DNA from 2 places in the Sideroxyarcus emersonii genome. Region 2 is predicted to be linked to the other one. Evidence: predicted binding sites of a transcription regulator. Region 2 holds the regulator's gene; the other holds the start of a gene.

Region 1 (10,375 bases), 490 kb from region 2:
CCCCGGCGGCGATATCTGGTTGCCGCGCAACCGGATATCCGCACCCGCCCGCACTTTGTTTCGAGCTTTATTTCGAGGTGCTATCCAGAATGTGCCGGAATTGCCGTTAAACCGTTACCTGTCATCGCCATGCCATCGAAATCCGGAGTCATAACATGCTAGAAACACTGAAAGTACGCAGCCGTCTGGGAATCATCGTCCTCGCCGCCTTTGTCGGCTTTGCCGTGCTTGCCACAGCTTCCATCTTCCACCTGCGCGACACCATGATGCAGGATCGCCAGACCAAGACCCGTCATCTGGTCGAGGTCGCCATCGGCGTCGTCAACGCATTCCACGAACTGGAAGTACAGGGAAAACTCAGCCGCGACGAGGCGCAGGCCCGTGCCGCCGATGCGGTGCGCCGCATGCGCTACGAGCAGGACAAGGAATATTTCTGGATCAACGACATGCAGCCCAGGATGATCATGCACCCGATCCGCCAGGATCTGCAGGGAAGCGATCTCGGCGATTTCAAGGACAAGGCGGGCAAGCTGCTCTACGTCGAGATCGTCAATATCGTGAAATCGCAGAAGGCCGGCTTCCTGGACTATATGTGGGCACGCTCCAAGGATGCGAAACCCGAACCGAAGATCTCCTACGTACAGGGTTTCGAACCATGGGGCTGGGTGATCGGCACCGGCATCTACATCGATGACGTCGAAACGGCCTTCTATGGGCAGATACAGACCTATGCCTTGTTGCTGAGCGCCATCTTTGCTGCGGTCATCCTGCTTTCCTATTTCGTTGCACGCAGCGTGCTGCGTCAGTTGGGCGGAGAACCGGCTTATGCGGTGGAGATCATCCGGAATGTCGCCAGCGGCGACCTGACCGTCACCGTCAATACCGACTCCGGCAATCCGGCCAGCCTGTTGTCATCGCTGGCCAACATGCTGCAAAGCCTGCGTAGCATGATGCAAGGCGTGGGCAACAGCGCTCAACAAGTGACCAACGAGTCCCGTGCCATCGCCCAGACGGCACACGAAGTCGCCATGGCTTCCAACACCCAGGTGGACGCCACCTCCTCGATGTCTGCTGCAATCGAGGAAATGACCGTCAGCATCAGCCATATCTCCGAAAACGCGCAGGAAACCGAAGTGAATTCCACCCGTGCGGCGGAACTCGCCCAACAGGGGGAAAGCAGCGTCACTTCGGCATCCGATGAAATGAGCAAGATCGCCGGCACAGTGGAACAGGCTTCGTCGCAAATCCGCGAACTGGCCAACAGGGCCAACGAGATCGCCTCGATTGCCAGCGTCATCACGGATATCGCCGCGCAAACCAACCTGCTCGCGCTCAATGCGGCGATCGAAGCCGCACGCGCAGGCGAACAGGGGCGCGGATTCGCGGTGGTCGCCGACGAAGTGCGCAATCTGGCGGAACGTACCGCCAAAGCCACCGTGCAGATCGACGAAATGATCTCCATCATCCAGAACGACACCAAGCAGGCCGTCACCGTCATGGATGACATCGCACCGCAGGTGCAGATCGGCGTCGATCTTGCCCGAAGTGCCGCCGCACTGCTGCGGGACATTCGCACCGGGGCGGGCGAAACGCTGGTCCGCATTCGCGAAGTGGCGAACGCCACGCGTGAACAAAGCTCGGCGAGCAACGATATCGCCATCCAGGTCGAACAGATCGCCCAGATGGTCGAGAGTACCAGCACCTCAATGGCGGGCACCGCGCAAACGGCCGATCGGCTGGATCGCCTGGCCGGAGAATTGAATAACGTCGTCGGACGCTTCCGTTACTGACGCCCACGCGAGAGCGGATCCCCCCGTAAAACGGAAACCATCCCGCCTCGCTTGCGACTCCTAGACTGAATACGGTGCCGCCACCCAGTTCCTGATCAAGACGGCCTCGGTATCCGGCAGATAACTGAAGCCGGCATCCAGGTCACGCGCCACGGCATAGGCGACCTTGGGCGGGGCGATGGTGCCAGCCACCAGATGCGCATACCAGGCCGAGGCATATCCGGCGGCACGGTCGAATGCCTGCAACTGCGCACACATCTCCACGCCGGCCAGGTCCGGGTTCCACTGGAAGGGTTTCAGTTCGCGCGCATGGCGCGACACCAGCGACGCGGACACCACCGGATTGCGATAGCGGTCCTGATGTTCGCGCAGCGCGACGATCCAGTGGTCGCTGAAATGGCCGCGCGCAGCGGCGCTGCTGTGCGTCCATTCGGAAAGCAGGCGCGACAAGCCGGCATTGCGGGCATCCGAAGCCGCGGCCCTGGCGACGGTCTGCCGCATATCGATCAGCCTGCGGAAACGATAACGGGGTGCGGCCACCGCCTGTGCTTCCAGCGTTTCGGGCAGGATCGGTTCCGTCAGCTCCTGCAGATCTTCCGGCGGCTTGCCGGCATCGACCAGCTGACGGTCGAGCACTTCCTGCAACTCTTCGACTTCCAGCTGCAGGAAATCCGCCGGCGCCGGGCCGCAGGCCGCGACAAAGTAATGCGTACGTCCGATGTGGCGCGTCACCAGCAATCCGCTGCCTGCGTAGCGCTCGACCAGCTCGTGCATGTCGCCGCCGCAGATCTGCAACTCCGCCTTCGCCCAGGTTTCCAGGCTGTCGGCAACGCGTCCGCCATCCGGCCTGATGATGCCGCCGGGGCGGTACCAGCCGCCGCGATTCAGCGCATAGCGGAAGGCACAGCCCGGCCGTATGCAGTTGGCCGCCTCCAGCAAGGCGCTGTGATGCGGGCGCGGAGGAAGGGCCTCGATCTCGCCGGCCAGGTTGTACAACATGGATTCATCAAGCGCATAGATACTCATTGGTCGTCCCCAGGAAAAAATTCATTCAGGCGCTGCCGCACCGCAGCGCGCACATCCGCCTCGGCGTCGTCCAGCGATCCGGATATCGATTCCAGAGGTGCCCGCTGTACAGCCTCCAGGCGCACCACCCAATCCGGGTCCGCCAGCATCTTCGCCGCATCGGCAGGCAACATGCGCGAGGCGGCGATGCGCCGCACTTCGTTATCCGCGTCTTGCGCCAGCATGCTCAAGGCGAACGACGGCAGCCGGCGCGCCACCTCCTTGCGCACTTCCCGGTCCGCATCGCCCACCATGCGCCGCAACTGCCCATGCGGCAGGCGCCTGGCGGCCTGCAAGCGCACCAGGTAATCCTCGTCCGCGATCAGCGCATCCAGGCGTTCCGGGGCAATGCGTTCGGCCACCGTCATGCGCACCTCGCGATCACTGTCGTGCAGGTAATCGTCGAGTTCGTCGATCGGCAAACGGCTCGCCACCACGCGGCGCACCACTTCATCCGCATCGCGCGGCATCTGCCGCACCCGCTCCAGCGGCGCATAGCGCGCAGCGATGGCACGGCGCTCCCAGAATCCGTCGTCCAGATAATCCTCGGCGAGCTGCGGATTGCGTCGCAGGAAACGGTCGATCTGCCGCCCGCTCTGCGCGACCAGGCAGATGTCGCCCGGCACACATCGGCCCTCCGCCAATAACGCGCGCTGGGGGCAGGCCGAGCAATCGGCATACATCCTCCCCGCCAACGGTGACGCCTCCGATTGACGTTCCGGCATCTTCAGGACTTCCAATTGTCGCTCCGCAATAAATCCCCATGGCAGACGAGCAACCCCCGTGCCAGCACACCGGATCGCGCACAAAGCCCGCAGCGACGCGGATTGGCCATAAGGTGTGGAATTGTCGGCGCGGCGGGTTTTGTAGCGATTGCGACAAAACCGCGCGAGTCAGGACAAGGGCTTGCGCAACACCCTCATTTGCGAAGAAGTAAATCCGAGCTTGCGATAGAAATCCAGCGCTGCCGCATTGTCGCGGTCGGCCAGCAGGGTGGCGCGCGTCATCCCCTGTTCACGCGCCCACGCCAGCACATGCTCCACCAGCCGCCGTCCCAGTCCGCCGCCGCGATGTTCGCGGCGCACGATCACGTCTTCCAGCAGCAATACGCGCCCGCCTTCCGCGGTGCTGACGGTGATCAGCGCGTTGGCCATGCCGGCCACCCGGCCGTCGATGCGCAGCACGAACAGGCGGCCGACTGCCGGGTTGTCGAGGATGGCGCGCAGACCGCGCAACTGCCTGTCGCGCCCGGGCTGGAAATCGTTCTCCAGCGTGAACAGCTCGGCCAGCAGTTCGGCGAGCTGCGGCAGTTCTGCTGCGGTGGCGAAGCCGATCTCAATGTTCATGCAGCCCTGCTCCCGATACAAAGATGTTCCCGCCGCCGGTTCGGCCGGCGCCCGGCATTCAAGCCATCAGCGCCACGCTCTTCACCTGCGCATACACTTCCATCCCGACCGCCAGATCGAGCAGGTCGCGCGAACGGCGCGTGATGCGCGACAGCAGCACCTGCGCATCGCCGACCGTCATGCGCACGTTCACCTTGTCGGCCCCCTCGTCGCGGATCTCGGCGATGTGCGCGCGCAGGATATTGCTGATGCTGGAACCGTGCGGCTGCTGCGTGGCGATGCTCACGTCGCGCGCCAGCACCCGGGCACGCACCCGGCTGCCCGGCGCTTGCGCCACCTTGCCCACCCACAGGCTGCCGCCGGCGAAGTCGACCCGCGTGAGGTGATAGGTTTCATCATGCTGCGCCACGGTTGCCTCGACCACCGCCCCGGCATCGTCGAAATGCGCAATGGGCAGATCGAGCCGCGCAAACGTCTCTGCCAGCGCACCGCTGGCGATGACGCGCCCCCGTTCCAGCAGCACCAGGTGGTCGGCCAGACGCGCCACTTCGTCCAGCGCATGGCTGACGTAGAGCACAGGGATTTCGAGTTCGCGATGCAGGCGCTCCAGATACGGCAGGATGTCCTGTTTGCTGCTGGTGTCGAGCGCAGAGAGCGGCTCGTCCATCAGCAGGATGCGCGGGCTGGTGAGCAGCGCGCGGCCGATGGCGACACGCTGCCTCTCGCCGCCGGAAAGCCTGGCCGGGTCGCGGCGTTCGACGAGGCGCTCCAGGCCCAGCCATTCCACCACCTGCTCCAGCCGCACCTTGCGCTCGGCGGCAGGAATGCGCTGGTAACCGTATTCCAGATTGGCACGCACCGACAGGTGCTGGAACAGGCTGGCTTCCTGGAACACGTAGCCCAGCGGACGTCGGTGCGTGGGCACGAATGCGGTTTCGTCCTGCCACGTCTCGCCGTTCACCTGCAATGTGCCGGCGGCATGTTCCAGCCCGGCGATGCAGCGCAGCAAGGTGGTCTTGCCCGAGCCGGAAGGTCCGAACAGGGCGGTGACGCCCGTCGCCGGCGCGCTGAATGCGGCATCCAGCGCAAAGCTTTCCAGTTGCAACCTGAAATGAGCTCGTATCTCGCTTGCCGGCCCGTCGTTCATCGCACGACTTTCAACAGTTTGCCGCCCGCAAGATAGAGGGACAGCAGCACGACGAACGAGAACAGCACCATGCCTCCCGCCAGCCAATGCGCGGTGGCGTATTCCATCGATTCGACATGGTTGTAGATGGCGACCGAGAGCACGCGCGTCTCGCCGGGAATGTTGCCGCCCAGCATCAGCACCACGCCGAATTCGCCGACGGTATGCGCGAAAGCAAGGATGATCGCAGTGATGAAACCCGGGCGCGCCAGGGGCAATGCCACGCTGAAGAAGCGGTCCCACAGGCTCGCGCGCAATGTCGCTGCCACTTCCAGCGGGCGCTTGCCGATCGCCTCGAACGCATTCTGGATCGGCTGCACGGCAAAGGGCAGCGAGAACAGCACAGAACCGACCACCAGCCCGGCGAAGGTGAACGGCAGCGCGCCGAGATGCAGGGCCCTGGTCAACTCGCCCACCGCGCCATGCGGCCCCATCAGCAGCAACAGATAGAAGCCCAGCACGCTGGGCGGCAACACCAGCGGCAACGCCACCAGCGCCGCAACCAGCCCCTTGTACCACCTGCGGCTGTGCGCCAGCCACCACGCCAGCGGCGTGGCGATGAGCAGCAGCAGGAAGGTCGCGACGCTCGCCAGCTTGAGCGTCAGCCATACCGCCTGCAGGTCGTCGGCGCCTAGCGCATCCATGGCAGTCCTGGATCAGGGCTTGTCATAGCCGAAGCTGCGGATGACCGCCGCGGCCTGTTCGCTTCGCAGGAATTTCAGGAAAGCCTGTGCCGCGGTCTGATCCTTTGCGCCACTCAGCAACACGGCGCTTTGGCGTATCGGGCTGTACATGTGCGGCGGCACCAGCCACCACGAACCTGCGGTCACCTTGCCGTCCTGGGTGACCTGCGACAGCGCGATGAAGGCCATGTCGGCATTGCCCGTGGCCGCAAACTGGTAGGTCTGGGCGATGCTCTCGCCCGTCACCAGTTTGCCTTGCACCGCGGCGTTCCAAAGTCCCATGGTTTGCAGCGTCTCCTCTGCGGCCAGGCCGTAGGGCGCGAGCTTGGGATCGGCATAGGCCAGCTTGTCATAGCCCCCCTTGCCCAGCACCGCTCCCTTGTCGTCCACGAACCCGGGCCTGGCGCTCCACAGCACCAGCTTGCCCAGCGCATACACGAAGCGCGTGTTGGCGACCGCCAGCCCTTCCTGCTCCAGCAGCTTGGGATTCTTCTCGTCCGCCGCCAGGAACACATCGAACGGTGCGCCCTGCTTGATCTGGGAATAGAACTTGCCGCTGGAACCGAAGCTGAGCTTCACCGTATGCCCGCTCTGCTTCTGGAACAACCCGGCGATCTGCTGTGCCGGCGCGGAGAAGTTGGCCGCCACCGCAGCGTTCACCTCGCCCGCATGCGCCCCATCCATCGCACCGAACAACAGTGCGCCAACTGCCAGCCACCGATTCAGATTACGCGTTTTCATCGCCGCTCCGCCTTATGCATTGACAGCCAGAATGACATGCGATGCCTTGATCAGCGCACACGCCTTGACCCCTGCCTTGAGGCCCAGCGACTTGATGCTGTCGTTGGTCACCACCGCAGCGACGGTCTTGCCGCCGGCCAGCTCGATGATCACCTCGCCGTTCACCGCGCCTTCCTGGCAACGCACCACCGTGCCGTGCAGCTCGTTGCGCGCACTGGTCTTGAACCCGTCCGAGGTGGTCACGATCACCCACGGTGCCTTGACCAGGGCATACGCTTCAGTGCCGACCTTGAGGCCAAGATGGCCGACACTCTCGTTGGTGATCACCGCGGCCAGCACATCCCCGCCGCCGATCTCCATGATCACCTCCGCATTGATCGCCCCGAGCTTGATGCTCTTGATCGTGCCAAGGAACTGGTTGCGCGCACTCGTCTTCATATCGAATCTCCTGATCAAATGATAATACTCGTCAAAATCGTCCATGACCTGTGCGAGCTTCTTCAGCACCTCTTCGCGTTCCTGCTCCAGCCGCCGATACGCTCCTGCCACCCGGCGGCCATGAGTGGTAAGGGTGGTACCGCCCCCCTTCTTGCCGCCGGTCTTGCGCTCGACCAGGGGCTGCTCGGAAAGATTGTTGATCGCCTCCACCGCTTCCCACGCAGCCTTGTAGCTCATGCCCATCGCATTTGCCGCCGCCGAGATGGAACCCGTCGCATCGATACGCTCCAGCAGTTCCAGGTGATCCCAGCGACGTCCCCTGGCGATCTTCAGCCTGGACACCGTCCCGGTCCCGGTTTTTTTCTCGACTATCGATTGAGCCATGACAGAACCCCGCACGTTATAACCAGTCACACCCTGACGATGAGCAAAAGCGATGCCAATTTATGCATTTCCGCCTCCCATCCCTCGCCCACACTTGCTTCACGCGAATCTGCAGCGCCTTCCGGGCAGATCCCACAACATCCTGATTTGTATATTTTTAGACAAATTGTGTCGTTCGCTACAAACAATGCGGGGACGTCCGCCGGCCCCGATCTGCCAGCGTTATGCATCAAAATATACAACCGGATCGATTATCTCACAGGAACCGCAGGGAAACGGCGGGAGGAAGCCCGCGGCAACATGCATCGCGCCAGAGGGCTGGCGAGGGAAAAGAGGGATCAATCGCGCGGAAATTCATACCCGAATCCGCGCATCACCGCGCGCGCTTTCTCGCTCTGCAGGAAAGCCAGGAACGCCTTCGCCGCGACCGGGTCTTTCGCTAAGCTCAACAGCACTGCACTCTGCCGGATGGGCTTGTGCAATTCGGGCGGGACGATCCACCAGGAACCCTGCGTCACCTTGCCGTCGCGCATGACCTGCGACAGCGCGATGAAAGCCAGGTCGGCCTTCTCGGTTGCCGCAAGCTGGTAGGTCTGCGCAACGGTGTCGCCCCTGGTCAGTTTGTCCTGTATCGAATTCCACATGATCAGCTTGGTCAGCGTCTCTTTCGCCGCCACGCCGTAGGGCGAGGACAAAGGATTGGCGATCGCCAGCGCGCTGAAATTTCCCTTGTTGAGCACCGCGCCGTTGTCATCCACCAGATTCGGTTGCGCACTCCACAGCACCAGCCTGCCGGTGGCATAGACGAAGCGCGAACCGCCGACCGCCGATCCTTCCTGCAGCAAACGTTTCGGGAACTCTTCATCCGCGGACAGGAAGACATCGAATGCAGCGCCGCCCCTGATCTGCGCATACAACTTGCTGCTCGCACCCAGGCTGACCTTCACCGTGTGCCCGCTCTCCTTCTGGAACAAAGGGACAAGACGCTCCATCGGCGCCGCAAAGTTGGATGCCACCGCCACGCTGATCTCGCCGGCCATTGCAGGCGTGCTCATCAGTCCGCACAACAGCAGGAGCGTGGCGACAAAGGCATGCAATGGGAAAGTCATCATTCAACTCCGGATCAGGATGGGTGCAATGATAGCAAGCTGCATCAAGGCCAGCGACTATATAGGCCTTTTGGCATATTGACCGGGAGTTGTCGGGCAGGTACGGTACGAGCCAGCCAACATTCACCGACTTCTCGCCAAAGGCTCAGGAATGCCTTCACCCGCCGCCACCCCACAGCCGCCCTACTACGCCGTCATCTTCACCTCCGTTCGCACTGACGGCGACAACGGCTACGGCGAGATGGCCAAACACATGGTCGAACTCGCGGTCGAGCAGCCCGGTTTCCTCGGCGTCGAAAGCGCGCGGCAGGAGATCGGCATCACGGTTTCGTACTGGTCCAGCCTGGAAGCGATCAAGACATGGCAAGAGCATCTCGACCACCGTCAGGCACAGCGCCGCGCCGGCGACTGGTACGCGCGGTTTCGCGTCCGCATCTGTCGCGTCGAGCGCGAATATGGATCCTGAGGCCCGACATGGCTGCTCTTCCGGCCATTAAGTTCCGGCAGCATACAAATGCGATAAAAATTGATAGCCTTGGCGGTCTTTGCCGTACAGACAGAAACATCACTTCAGATATCTACCTAAAAGGAATCTCGCAATGAAAAGAAGCATCGGATCTTTGCTGTTGGCTACCTGGCTCATCGTCACTGGCCTGGCGCACATCCTGCATTTCAGTTTTTCCGGCATGGGTACGGTCATGTCGGTCGTGGCGATCGCGGCCGGCATACTGATCGTGCTGGGACTGTGACCGGATCGCAAGCCCGCTAGCGAACCGCTTCCGCACTGCCGAAAGGAAGACCTTGCGATCAAAGTGCCTCAGTATCGGCCTGGCCCTGCTGCTGTTCGGCTGCAAAGGGGAGGTCAACGACGACTGGCAAAAGTCGGCCATCCCGCCGATCAGGCCCGACGCGGCGGTCAAGCTGCGCGTCGTGCACGCCATCAATCCTCGCCTCGCCCGCTTCTCCCCCGACCACCTGAAGATCATCCTGGCATCGGCCCAGCTGACCGTGTGGAAGAACTTCGGCGTCTACATCGAGTTCACGGATGTGCCGGAAATGCGCATCGACCAGCTGTTCGCGCTCATCCCGCCTGCCGTCATGCAGGAACGCCTGTCGTCCATATACGATTTCAAATCGGGCAAGGGCGACCGGCAGAAGCTCGTCGAGGGCATCGATGCCACGCTGACCGAGCGCGGCACGAAACTGGAGGATGCGCTCTCCTTCGCGGCCCCCTACCTGCCGGCAAATGCCCACCCCGAAGACCTGATGGCGCTTTCCGGGCTGTTGGCCGATGTCATGCTGGAGAGGCTGCAGCAATGGCGCCGCCTCAATGCCGCCGACGGCGCACCGGTGCTCGATGCCTCGCCGTACAACGAATGGGTGTACTGGGACACGCTGGGTTACGGCAACCTGCCATACGACCTGGTCATCACCAACCAGCCGATCGCGAGCGCCGAATACTACGGCGCGGACCTCCACTCCGCCATTCGCGGCGGCCTCACCGTCGGCACCACGTCGTTCAGCCGCGACAGCAAGTACGGTTCGTACATCGTAATGAGCACCTTCCCGTTCCAGGATGACTCCGCGCTGACGAAGCTGTTGCGCGGCGGCGAACAGTATTCCGAAGAGGATG
Region 2 (10,375 bases):
AAGGTGGAAGAACGGTTGTGGCAACAGGCCGAAGCGCTACTGCCGGAAAGCGATATCGCCACCTACACCCAGGCGCTGATGGATATGGGTGCCACCGTCTGCACACGCATCAAACCCAAGTGCGTCTTGTGCCCGGTGCAGGCGGATTGCGTTGCGCTGGCGACGGATCGGGTTGCCGCACTGCCCACGCCGCGACCGCGCAAGGCGGTGCCGGAACGGCATGCCGTCTTCCTGCTGCTGATGCATGGCAACGACATCCTGCTGGAGAAACGGCCAAGCAGCGGCATCTGGGGCGGGCTCTGGTGTCCGCCGCAATTCGAGGATGAGACCGCGGCGCGGGAGTGGTTCATACGCCAAGAACTGGAGGCAAGCGCAGGGGAAAGGCTGGAGGAGTTCTCGCATACCTTTACGCATTTCAGGCTGCATATCACGCCGTTGAAAGTGCAGCTTGCACATAAGCCTTTGCGTGCTGCGCAACCGGGTGCTATGTGGCTGGAGGTGGAAGAGGCGTTGGGGGCGGCGATACCGACGCCGGTGAGGAAGGTGTTGTCGGTTTTATCCCCTCTTCTTTCAAATCAACATCAAAACCGTCGGGGGTAGCCCGACAGCTAGTCACTTTTTCTTGCGTCGCCAAGAAAAAGTAACCAAAAAGAAGGCGACCCCGGTGCGCCGCTGCTTCGCAGTCCCCTGCGTTGCTCGACTGGTCAGGCCTCCTCATAAACTCGCACGACCCGCTACGCGGTCACGTGCTCAAACATATTCGTCGGACTACCCCTGACCAGCCTGCGCTACTCGGCGGCGCACAGGGGAAGAAAAGGCGAAATTCAAAGTCACAGAGAGGGCACTTCGTGCCCTCTCTGTCTAACATCTGACGATGAGAAGATGGATGGACGTTACTTGATGGAACGGTAGGTCACTTCATTCCATGGATATAACCCGGTCGATTGATAAACATGCCTTCTAATCCTGTTATTTGTTTTTATCGCAAGGAAGAGGAGATGGCTTGCATATCCATCCACTAGTTTTCTAGTTACCTTGTGGCTTGTATTGATTCGGTGAGCTATGGAGCCACGCAGCGAAATGAGCGCACTCAATTTATCTTTAGACTGTTTATTTGGCATATGCTTCCAAGTCCAGCATGCAGACAGAGTTTCAAGCCCAAGAACATTCTTGTAGAGATCATCAATATTTCCAGCACGTGGGGTATTGAATGGTCCAAGATGCTTTGAAAGCATGGCCTTGTAATGGCTTTTCGCTACCAATTTCCACCCACCATCAGCCAGCTCCCAAACTTTGATGTCGTTCTTATCGACTTTTAGCTCCAAAGCAATCGACTTCAATAGTTCCTTCGGCAAATTTGTAGGGGACTTAACATTGTCTATTATGAAGCTTAACCCGGCTTCAGCGGCATCTTCGATAAAGGCTTCCCAGCAGGCAACCAAAAGTACCGCACACGATTTGGTAAGAACTTCATGAGTATGGTGAGTCTTCTTTCCTGAGTTCTTCTCTTCGTGTAGCTTTAGTAATTCGAGAGCCTGTAACGCATTATCAAGAAAATCATCAAAAGGGGCTTCCATGATCGTTCAATCCTTTATGGTTGCAACGCTTCTCGCCGTGTTATTTATGGCCTAATTCGTACCCACACTCGTTAATAACCTTGCTATCCACAGTCGAATAGCGGGGGCACGAAGTGCCATCGCTGTGGATTTAGGTTTTGCCTTTCCCTCCCCTGTGCGCCGCCGAGTAGCGCAGGCTGGTCAGGGGATTTCGGCGAGGACTGTCTGAGCGCGTAGCGCGAGTTCCGCAGCCGCCTGACCAGTCGAGCAACGCAGGGAACCCCGCAGGGGCGGCGCACCGGGGTCGCCTTTTCTTTGGTTACTTTCTTTTTGGCGAAGCAAAAGAAAGTAACTTGCTGTCGGGCAACCCCCGACGGTTTTGGTTTTGATTGAAGCTACTCGCCCCACTTCTTCATCAACGTCTGCTCCACCCCAAGGTGATCCAAAATCCGTGCGACAACAAAATCCACCATATCCTGCACACTCTGCGGATGATGATAGAACCCCGGGTTCGGCGGCATGATCACCGCACCCGCATGCGACAGCTTCAGCATGTTCTCCAGATGGATCGCCGAGAACGGCATCTCGCGCGGCACCAGGATCAAAGTGCGTTTTTCCTTCAGCATCACATCCGCCGCGCGGGCGATGAGGTCGTCGCTGATGCCGCCCGCGATCTTGCCCAGCGTACCCATGGTGCAGGGACAGACCACCATTGCGTCGCCGGGGTTGGAGCCGGAGGCCATCGGCGCGTACCAGTCCTGGATGCCGAACACTTTCAGCTCGCCGCTGAAGTTGCCGATGCGATCGGCGAACATCTGCTCCGCTTCCTGCGAACGGTTCGGCAGGGTGAAATCCAGTTCCTGCTTGGCGACGATCTGCGCGGCCTGGGTATATACCAGATGCACGCGCTGTCCGCCTTGCAGCAGGCATTCGAGCAGGCGCATGCCGTAGGGCAGGCCGGAGGCACCGGTAAGAGCAAGCGTGATTGTTTTCATGGTTGTGGTTCCGTCTCGGTTTTTTCGCCATTATCCATGAAACTGGCCGCGATCAATCCGTTCACCGTGCCGAACACCAGGGCTGCCGTGGCAAAGATGGGGATCAGGTAGGCGATGCCGCTGTGCGGGATGAGCCACAGGTAGACCACGGTCATCTGTCCGGCGATATGGGCGAAGGCGGCAAGGATGCTGTGGGTGACCGGGCCGAAGAAGCGTTGCGGCAGGTGCATGCCGAGTGCCAGCACGGCGAGGCTGCATAGCGCGCCGGACAGGCTGAGGAAGAAGCCGGGGGCGAGGAAGTTGCCGAACAGCAGGCTACCCGCGAGCACGCGCAACAGCGATACCCATGCCGCAGTGCGCCAGCCGAAGCGCGCCAGCACGATCAGCGTGACGATGTTGGCGAGTCCCGGTTTCACGCCCGGCAGCGGCGAGGGGATGGCGTTCTCGAGCACGGTGAGGCCGAGCGCCACCGCCGCCATCTTTGCGATGTGGTGGTCTTCGGCCGATGTATCGAGTCTTATCGTTGTAGTCATTTATCAAAGTGCTGAGTGCTGAGTAAACCCGCCGCAATTACTCGGCACTCGATACTCGGGACTCAGTACCGCATTAATAGTTGAGGCTGTCATACTTTTTCTGCCCGCCGCTCAGTTCAACGCTCACCTCGTTCGGCAGGCAGATGGCGATCTCGCCTGCCTGCTGCAGCCAGCCCTGGCGCACGCAGTATTGGCGCGGGCTGGGGTCGGAGGTGATGCGCGCCCTGCGTTTCTCAATGGTGACGATGCTGGTGCCAAGCGGGCCGGGCACTTCGATCTGCTGGTCGCGCGACAGCGGCACTTCGCGGAACACCTTGCCGCCGCTGCGGATGATGGCCTTGTCGGCGGCGCCGCCGGACCAGACCGTGAGCGTGATCCAGATGGTGCACAGGCCGCCGACCAGCAGGGTGAGGTAGTCGCCGGGCTTGATATGCTGGAGCACGGGTCAGGCTTGTTGCGCGAGTTCGCGGTGGCGCAGCAGCACTTGCTGTTGCGATCTGAAGTGTAGCGCCAGCTTCTCGGCAAAATACACCGAGCGGTGCTGTCCGCCCGTGCAGCCGATGGCGACGGTGAGGTAGCTGCGGTTGTCGGCGATGAAACTGGGCAACCAGCCCGCGATGAAATCACGGATGTCGGTGTACATCTTTTGCGCGAGCGGCGTGCCATCGAGGAAGTCGATCACTGGCTGGTCGCGGCCGGTCAGCGGACGCAACACCGGGTCGTAATGCGGATTGGGCAGGCAGCGTACGTCAAATACGAAATCGGCATCCAGCGGCAGCCCGTTCTTGAAGGCGAAGGATTCGAACAGCAGGGTCAGGCGCGCGCGGTCCAGCGCGATGAACTGCTTGATCCAGGCGCGCAGCGCGTTGGCATTGAGGTCGCTGGTATCGATGTGGTGCGCGATGCTGGCGATCTCGGCCAGCAACTCGCGCTCCAGCGCGACGCTCTCGGTGAGCGTCTTTACGCCGTCGCTCAGGGGGTGCAGGCGGCGCGTCTCGGAGAAGCGCTTTACCAGCGTCTCGTTGTTCGCGTCGAGGAACAGCAGATGCACGTCGATATCCTGCTGTTTCAGCTTCTCGATGTATTGCGGCAGCAGCACGACGCTGTTGCCGCTGCGCACGTCGACGCTGACGGCGATCTTCCTGATGCCCGCCAGTTTCAGGTTGTTGGTCAGCACGTGCAGCAGTTCCGCCGGCAGGTTGTCCACGCAGTAATAGCCGCTGTCCTCCAGAACATTCAGCGCGACGCTCTTGCCGGAGCCGGATAAGCCGCTGATCAGGAAGAGCTGCATGCTCACTGCTCCTGCATCAGCTGCTCTTGGCGGGAGATGAATTCCTGCATGGTGTCGATGCCGCGCTGCTGCAGCACGAAGTTGCGCGCGGCGGCCTCCACCAGCACGGCGAGGTTGCGCCCGGCCATCACGGGGAGTTCCACCTTGCTGATCCTGACGCCCAGTATCTCCTCGGAGCCGGAGGTCGGCAGGCGTTCCAGCTTGGAAAGATCGTCGTGCGGCGGACGATACAGGTGGACGATGAGCTTGAGGCTTTTCTTGCGGCGCACCGCCGTTTCGCCGAACATGGTGCGGATGTTGAGCATGCCGAGGCCGCGCACTTCGAGGAAATCGCGCAGCAGGTCGGGACAGCGTCCCTCCAGCGTTTCCGGCGAGATGCGGTACAGCTCCGTGATGTCGTCGGCGACCAGGCCGCTGCCGCGCGTGATCAGTTCCAGCGCCAGTTCGCTCTTGCCCACGCCGCTGTCGCCGGTGATCATCACGCCGACGCCGAGCACATCCAGGAACACGCCGTGGCGCGTGGTGGAGTCCGCCAGTCCCTTGACGATGTAGTGGCGGATCATCCACATCAGCTGCACGCTGCCCAGCGGCGAGTGGAACAGCGGGGTGTGGGTGCGGTTGGCGAAATCCAGCAGCCCCTTGGGGATCTCGGTCTCGCCGGCCACGATCAGGCACAGCGGTTGCCCCTGTTCGAGCTGGGTCAGCGTGGCGGAGAGGTCGGCGGGGGAGAGCGCGTGCAGGTAATCCAGCTCGGTGTTGCTGAACACCTGCACCCAGTTCGGGTGGATCACGTTCATGTGGCCGATCAGGCCGCGGTTGGAAGCGTTGACGGTATCGCTTTCCAGCACGCGATCGCCGCCTTTGGCGCCACCTACCCAGGTCAGGCTCAGGCGTTCCTGCTTGTCTTCGAAGAGTTGCTGGATGTTGACCTGGGCCACGATATTTATCCTTGCCAGTCGATGAACAGTTTGTGGATCGCCACGGGGTCGTCGGTGGCTTGCAGGCGGTCGCGGAACGACTTGTCGCAGAACATCTGCGCCAGTTCGCCCAGCAGTTGCAGGTGCAGGTCGGTCGCCCGTTCGGGAACCAGCAGCACGAAAATGAAATTCACCGGCAGTCCGTCCGGTGCATCGAACGGGATGGGGTTCTGCATCTTAACGAAAGCCGCGACCGCATCGCGCAGACCCTTCACGCGGCCATGCGGGATGGCGACGCCCTGTCCCAGTCCGGTGGAGCCGAGTTTTTCGCGCGCGAACAGGCTGTCGAACACCTGGCTGCGTGCGATGTGGTGCGTGTTCTCGAACAACAGTCCGACGCGCTCGAACACGCGCTTCTTGCTGGCGGATTCGTTATCCAGCAGCACGCACTCGGGGGTTAGTATCTTGCTGATCAGGCTCATGCTGTTTCACCGTGACGGAAAAACGGGGCCATCATTGCTGATGGCCCCGTATCGACTTCATTCTGCTGCGCTGTGTTTGCCCGATTCGTCGTGGCGGCGCGCGGTGTGTTTTTCCTTGTGTTTCAACACCTGGCGATCCAGCGAATCGACCAGTGCGTCAATGGCCACATACAGGTTGCTATCCTCGGTCTCGGCGAAGATGTTCTTGCCGGAGACGTGGACGTTGGCCTCGGCCTTCTGCACCAGTTTGTCCACCGACAGGATCACGTTGATGTCGATCACGTTGTCGAAATGGCGTTTGACCTTGTCCAGCTTGCTGAGCACATGCTCGCGGATGGCCGGGGTGATTTCGAGGTGACGTCCTGTGAGGTTGAGGTTCATGGCCTGCTCCTTATGGTTAGAGTGATTTACGAAGATTTACCGGAAGGATGTTCATTCCCTCGCGGTATTTTGCCACGGTACGGCGGGCGACCAAAATGCCCTGCTGTGCCAGGATTTCGGACATGCGACTGTCGGTGAGCGGATGTTTGGCATCTTCCTCGCTGACCAGCTGCTTGATGAGTGCGCGGATGGCGGTGGAAGAACAGGCGCCCCCGGCTTCGGTGGCGAGGCCGCTGCCGAAGAAATACTTGAATTCGTAGATGCCGCGCGGGGTGAGCATGAACTTCTGCGTGGTGACCCGCGAAATGGTGGATTCGTGCAGTTCGAGCTGCTCGGCGATCTCGCGCAGCACCAGCGGGCGCATGGCGATGTCGCCGTGTTCGAAGAACTGGCGCTGGCGTTCGACGATGGCCTGCGCCACGCGCAGGATGGTCTCGAAACGCTGCTGCAGGTTCTTGATGAACCAGCGCGCTTCCTGCAACTGGCCGGCCATCTCCTGCGCGTTCTTCTCGTTGCGCTGCTGCAGGATGTTGGCATACACCTGGTTGATGCGCAGGCGCGGCATCGCTTCCGGATTCAGCCGCGCGCGCCAGATGCCGCCGTGGCGTTCCACCAGCACGTCCGGCACGACATAGTCGGCTGCGCGGTGTTCGAACGCGGAGCCGGGCTTGGGCTGCAGGTGGACGATCAGATCCTGTGCGGTGCGCAGGGCATTGTCGTCGCAGCGCAGGGCCTTCTTCAGTTTGTTGAAGTCGCGTGCGGCGAGCAGATCCAGGTGCTGGCCGACGATGGCCAACGCCAGTTCGCGGCCGGGCAGGTCTTCCGGCATGGCGCGCAGCTGCAGGGACAGGCATTCGCTCAGGTTGCGCGCGCCGATGCCGGGCGCATCGAGGTGCTGCAACTGCACCAGTGCCGTTTCCAGGTCGTCCAGCGTGATGTCCAGTTCCGGCGGCAGCAGTTCGGCGATCTCTTCCAGCGGTTGCGACAGGTAGGCGTTCTCGTCCAGCGCATCGATGAGCAGGCCGACGATCTTCTTGTCGCGCTCGTCCATCGGGTTCATGTTCAGTTCCCACAGCAGGTGTTCGCGCATGCTGGGTTTTTCGGCAGCCACCTCGGAATAGCCGTCGTCTTCGTCGTCGGGGCTGGAGGAGGAGGAGGATGAGGACGAGAACGACGGCTCCGGCCATTCGCTGCTGTCGCTGTCGCGCGATTCCGCTTCGGCCGGGGCGCTTTCCGCGCTGCTGGACGGGGCGGGCGTGTCGGTGCTGCTGTTACCGCTGTACGTCTGGTTGGTGGTGTCGTCCTCGCGCTCGAGGAAGGGGTTCTCGTCCAGCAGGCGCGCCGCTTCCTGATTGATCTCGAGCGTCGACAGTTGCAGCAGCTTGATAGCCTGCTGCAACTGCGGCGTGAGCATCAGTTGTTGGGACTGCCTGAGTTGGAGAGAGTGTTTCATTGCCGGGTTGTGGTATGTGGGCGGTGCGATCTTATAACTTGAAGTGCTCGCCCAGATACACCTTCCTCACGCCTTCATTATAGATGATTTCGTCAGGCTTGCCTTCCGCCATCACCGAGCCGGCGTTGATGATGTAGGCGCGGTCGCAGATGCCCAGCGTCTCGCGCACGTTGTGGTCGGTGATCAGCACGCCGATGCTGCGCTCCTTGAGGAAGCGGATGATCTTCTGGATGTCCAGCACGGCGATGGGATCGACGCCGGCGAAGGGCTCGTCGAGCAGGATGAAGCGCGGATCGGTCGCCAGCGCGCGGGCGATCTCCACGCGCCGCCGCTCGCCGCCGGACAGGCTGATGGCCTGGTTGTCGCGGATGTGGGTGATATGCAGGTCGTTCAGCAGCGCCTCCAGCCGTGCGTCCAGCTCGGCCGGCGCATAGCCCTGCAATTCCAGCACGGCACGGATGTTGTCGCTCACGCTGAGGCGGCGGAAGATGGAGGCTTCCTGCGGCAGGTAGGCCAGGCCGAGGCGGGCACGGCGATGGATGGGCAGGTGCGTGACGTCCTGGCTGTCGACGAAAATCTCGCCGCCGTCCGCCGCGACCAGGCCGACGATCATGTAGAAGCTGGTGGTCTTGCCCGCGCCATTCGGTCCCAGCAAGCCGACCACTTCGCCGCTCTTCACGGACAGCGAGACATCCTGCACCACGGTGCGGGCGCGGTAACGTTTTTTCAGGGAGACGGTTCGGAGTTCACTCATGGCTTGGGCCTGGATAGAGTCGGGCTGGACTGGATGGTGAGGGGCGCATTCTTTGGGTCTGTATCGGTGGCTGCCGGTTCTTTGTTCTTGGGCTGGATTACTGCATGCACACGGCCTTTTTCGGAGGAGTCCGCGTGGGCCGGATCGCTGCTGCCCTGGAATATTTCAGTGCGGGTGCTGTACGAGATATGGTCGCCCTCCACTTCGTCCTGGGCTCGTTTGACTTTCGCCTGGCCAAAAAAATCGATTGTCTCGGCGAGGGTGTCGTATTCGATGCGTTCGCCGTAGCCTTCCATGTATTCGTCGGTGCCTTCGTGTTTCTGGCGGAAGCTGGCAAGATTGCCGGTCGCGGTGCAATGCCTGTTGCCTTGTTTGTCCTGAGTCATCACGATTTTCTCTGCCATGATGTGCAGTGTGCCCTGTGTCAATTCCACTTTGCCTTCGAATATGCTGATCTGTTTTGCATCGTCGATGAGGACGCGATCCGATTCGAGATGGATCGGCTTGCTGCGATCCGCATTCTCGGCGAACAGCGGATCGCAGCACAGCAGCAGCAGGCCGAAACAGACAGCTTTATGGATGGAGCGGTTCATGGTTTGCCCTGACGTTGGACAGCAGTCTGACTGTGCGCGCTTTGTTGTCGAGTTCCATGCCGACCGCACGGATGATGTCGTGCCGGCTGGTCATCACGATCGACTGGTTTGTCTCCGCCCAGTCGCGGTCGGGGATGACATGCAGGTAGCCGGTGACGAAACGCTGTTCGCCGATGTCTCCGCTGGCTGGACGCAAGATGTTTACATCGTCATACAGGTATACGTCATCCCCCTTGCTGGAGATCATGCCGGTCTGCGCCGTGGTGAGCGTGGGCGGGCGATTCGCATACAGGCTGGTGATTTTGGGCATTTGCAGATGCGTGCTGTCGTCGTCCGGGTAGTGCCAGAGCTTCTCCGCTGCCAGGGTGTAGCGCGGCTGGCCTTGCGGGTTCAGCGTTATGGCAGTGAAATTGTCGACCGCGTAATCGATGTCGTGACGTTGCTGGCTCGACAGCGGCGCCAGCGGCTGTACCTGCTGGTTGAGCCAGTAGGTGGCGGCCAGCAGCAACAGCAACGGCAACAGCGGTAGCCATGCGCGTGCCTTGTCCGTGAAGCGGGATGCGAACATCACTTCAGGTAGGGCGCGAGCTGCGCCTCCAGCGTGCCCTGTGCGCCGAGGATCATTTCGCACACTTCGCGCACCGCACCATGCCCCGCTTCGCGCAGGCTGACGTAATGCGCGTGGTCGCGCACCACCTGCGGTGCCGCCGGGACGCTCAGCGCCAGGCCGACGCGGCGCATCACCGGCAGGTCGACCACGTCGTCGCCCATGAAGGCGGCGGCTTCCGGTGCCAGCTTCAGTTCCGCCAGCAGCGCCTGCATCGTTGCCAGCTTGTCTTCCACGCCTTGATACAGGCGCGAGATGCCGAGGTTCCTGGCACGCAACTCAACGCACTTCGAAGTGCGCCCGGTGATGATGGCCAGCTCCACGCCGGATGCCTTGAGCATCTTCAGGCCATGCCCGTCGAGGGAGTTGAAGCGCTTGAATTCCTCGCCCGAATCGGAAAGGTACAGTCCGCCATCGGTCAATACGCCGTCCACGTCGAAGGCAACCAGGCGCAGGGGTTTGATCCGTTCCGCGAGCGACATCAGATCACCTTGGCCTTCAGCAGATCGTGCATGTTCAGCGCGCCGACCAGTTTTTTGTGCTCATCCACCACCGGCAACTGGCTGATGTTGTATTTCTCCATCATCTGCACGGCGTCGACCGCCAGCGCATCGGGACCGATGCTGCGCGGGTTCTTCGACATCGCGGCATGGACGGGAGTGGTGCTGAAATCCACTTTCCTGGCCAGCGTGCGGCGCAGGTCGCCGTCGGTGTAGATGCCCAGCAGGTGTCTGCTGTCGTCGACAATGGCGGTCATGCCGAGGCCTTTGCGCGAGATCTCCAGCACCGCATCGGCCAGGGTGGCCTGTTCGT

What was found. Region 2 encodes sigma-54, which starts transcription at its own class of promoters, with help from an activator protein. Its sites were predicted from a motif close to TGGCACNNTTCCTGCT; they were not measured.
Region 1: a site for sigma-54 is predicted at 3,629-3,644, ahead of L6418_RS04135 (4Fe4S-binding leucine-rich repeat protein). Genes of this name have one in related genera too.

The regions. Positions count from the first base shown of each region.
Region 1 is NZ_AP023423.1:835,738-846,112, reverse strand. Features, by position in the region: gene L6418_RS04145 (methyl-accepting chemotaxis protein) at 156-1,790, shown strand; gene L6418_RS04140 (hypothetical protein) at 1,851-2,816, opposite strand; gene L6418_RS04135 (4Fe4S-binding leucine-rich repeat protein) at 2,813-3,538, opposite strand; gene L6418_RS04130 (GNAT family N-acetyltransferase) at 3,749-4,222, opposite strand; gene modC (molybdenum ABC transporter ATP-binding protein) at 4,260-5,348, opposite strand; gene modB (molybdate ABC transporter permease subunit) at 5,345-6,031, opposite strand; gene modA (molybdate ABC transporter substrate-binding protein) at 6,044-6,811, opposite strand; gene L6418_RS04110 (TOBE domain-containing protein) at 6,824-7,633, opposite strand; gene modA (molybdate ABC transporter substrate-binding protein) at 7,972-8,742, opposite strand; gene L6418_RS04100 (antibiotic biosynthesis monooxygenase) at 8,894-9,208, shown strand; gene L6418_RS04095 (hypothetical protein) at 9,342-9,491, shown strand; gene L6418_RS04090 (hypothetical protein) at 9,544-10,375, shown strand, end outside.
Region 2 is NZ_AP023423.1:342,454-352,828, forward strand. Features, by position in the region: gene mutY (A/G-specific adenine glycosylase) at 1-600, shown strand, start outside; gene L6418_RS01610 (HEPN domain-containing protein) at 894-1,577, opposite strand; gene L6418_RS01615 (flavin prenyltransferase UbiX) at 1,952-2,551, opposite strand; gene L6418_RS01620 (Gx transporter family protein) at 2,548-3,084, opposite strand; gene L6418_RS01625 (NusG domain II-containing protein) at 3,158-3,526, opposite strand; gene rapZ (RNase adapter RapZ) at 3,530-4,375, opposite strand; gene hprK (HPr(Ser) kinase/phosphatase) at 4,378-5,313, opposite strand; gene L6418_RS01640 (PTS sugar transporter subunit IIA) at 5,319-5,774, opposite strand; gene hpf (ribosome hibernation-promoting factor, HPF/YfiA family) at 5,832-6,155, opposite strand; gene L6418_RS01650 (RNA polymerase factor sigma-54) at 6,172-7,608, opposite strand; gene lptB (LPS export ABC transporter ATP-binding protein) at 7,640-8,362, opposite strand; gene lptA (lipopolysaccharide transport periplasmic protein LptA) at 8,359-8,955, opposite strand; gene lptC (LPS export ABC transporter periplasmic protein LptC) at 8,936-9,523, opposite strand; gene L6418_RS01670 (HAD family hydrolase) at 9,523-10,044, opposite strand; gene L6418_RS01675 (SIS domain-containing protein) at 10,044-10,375, opposite strand, start outside.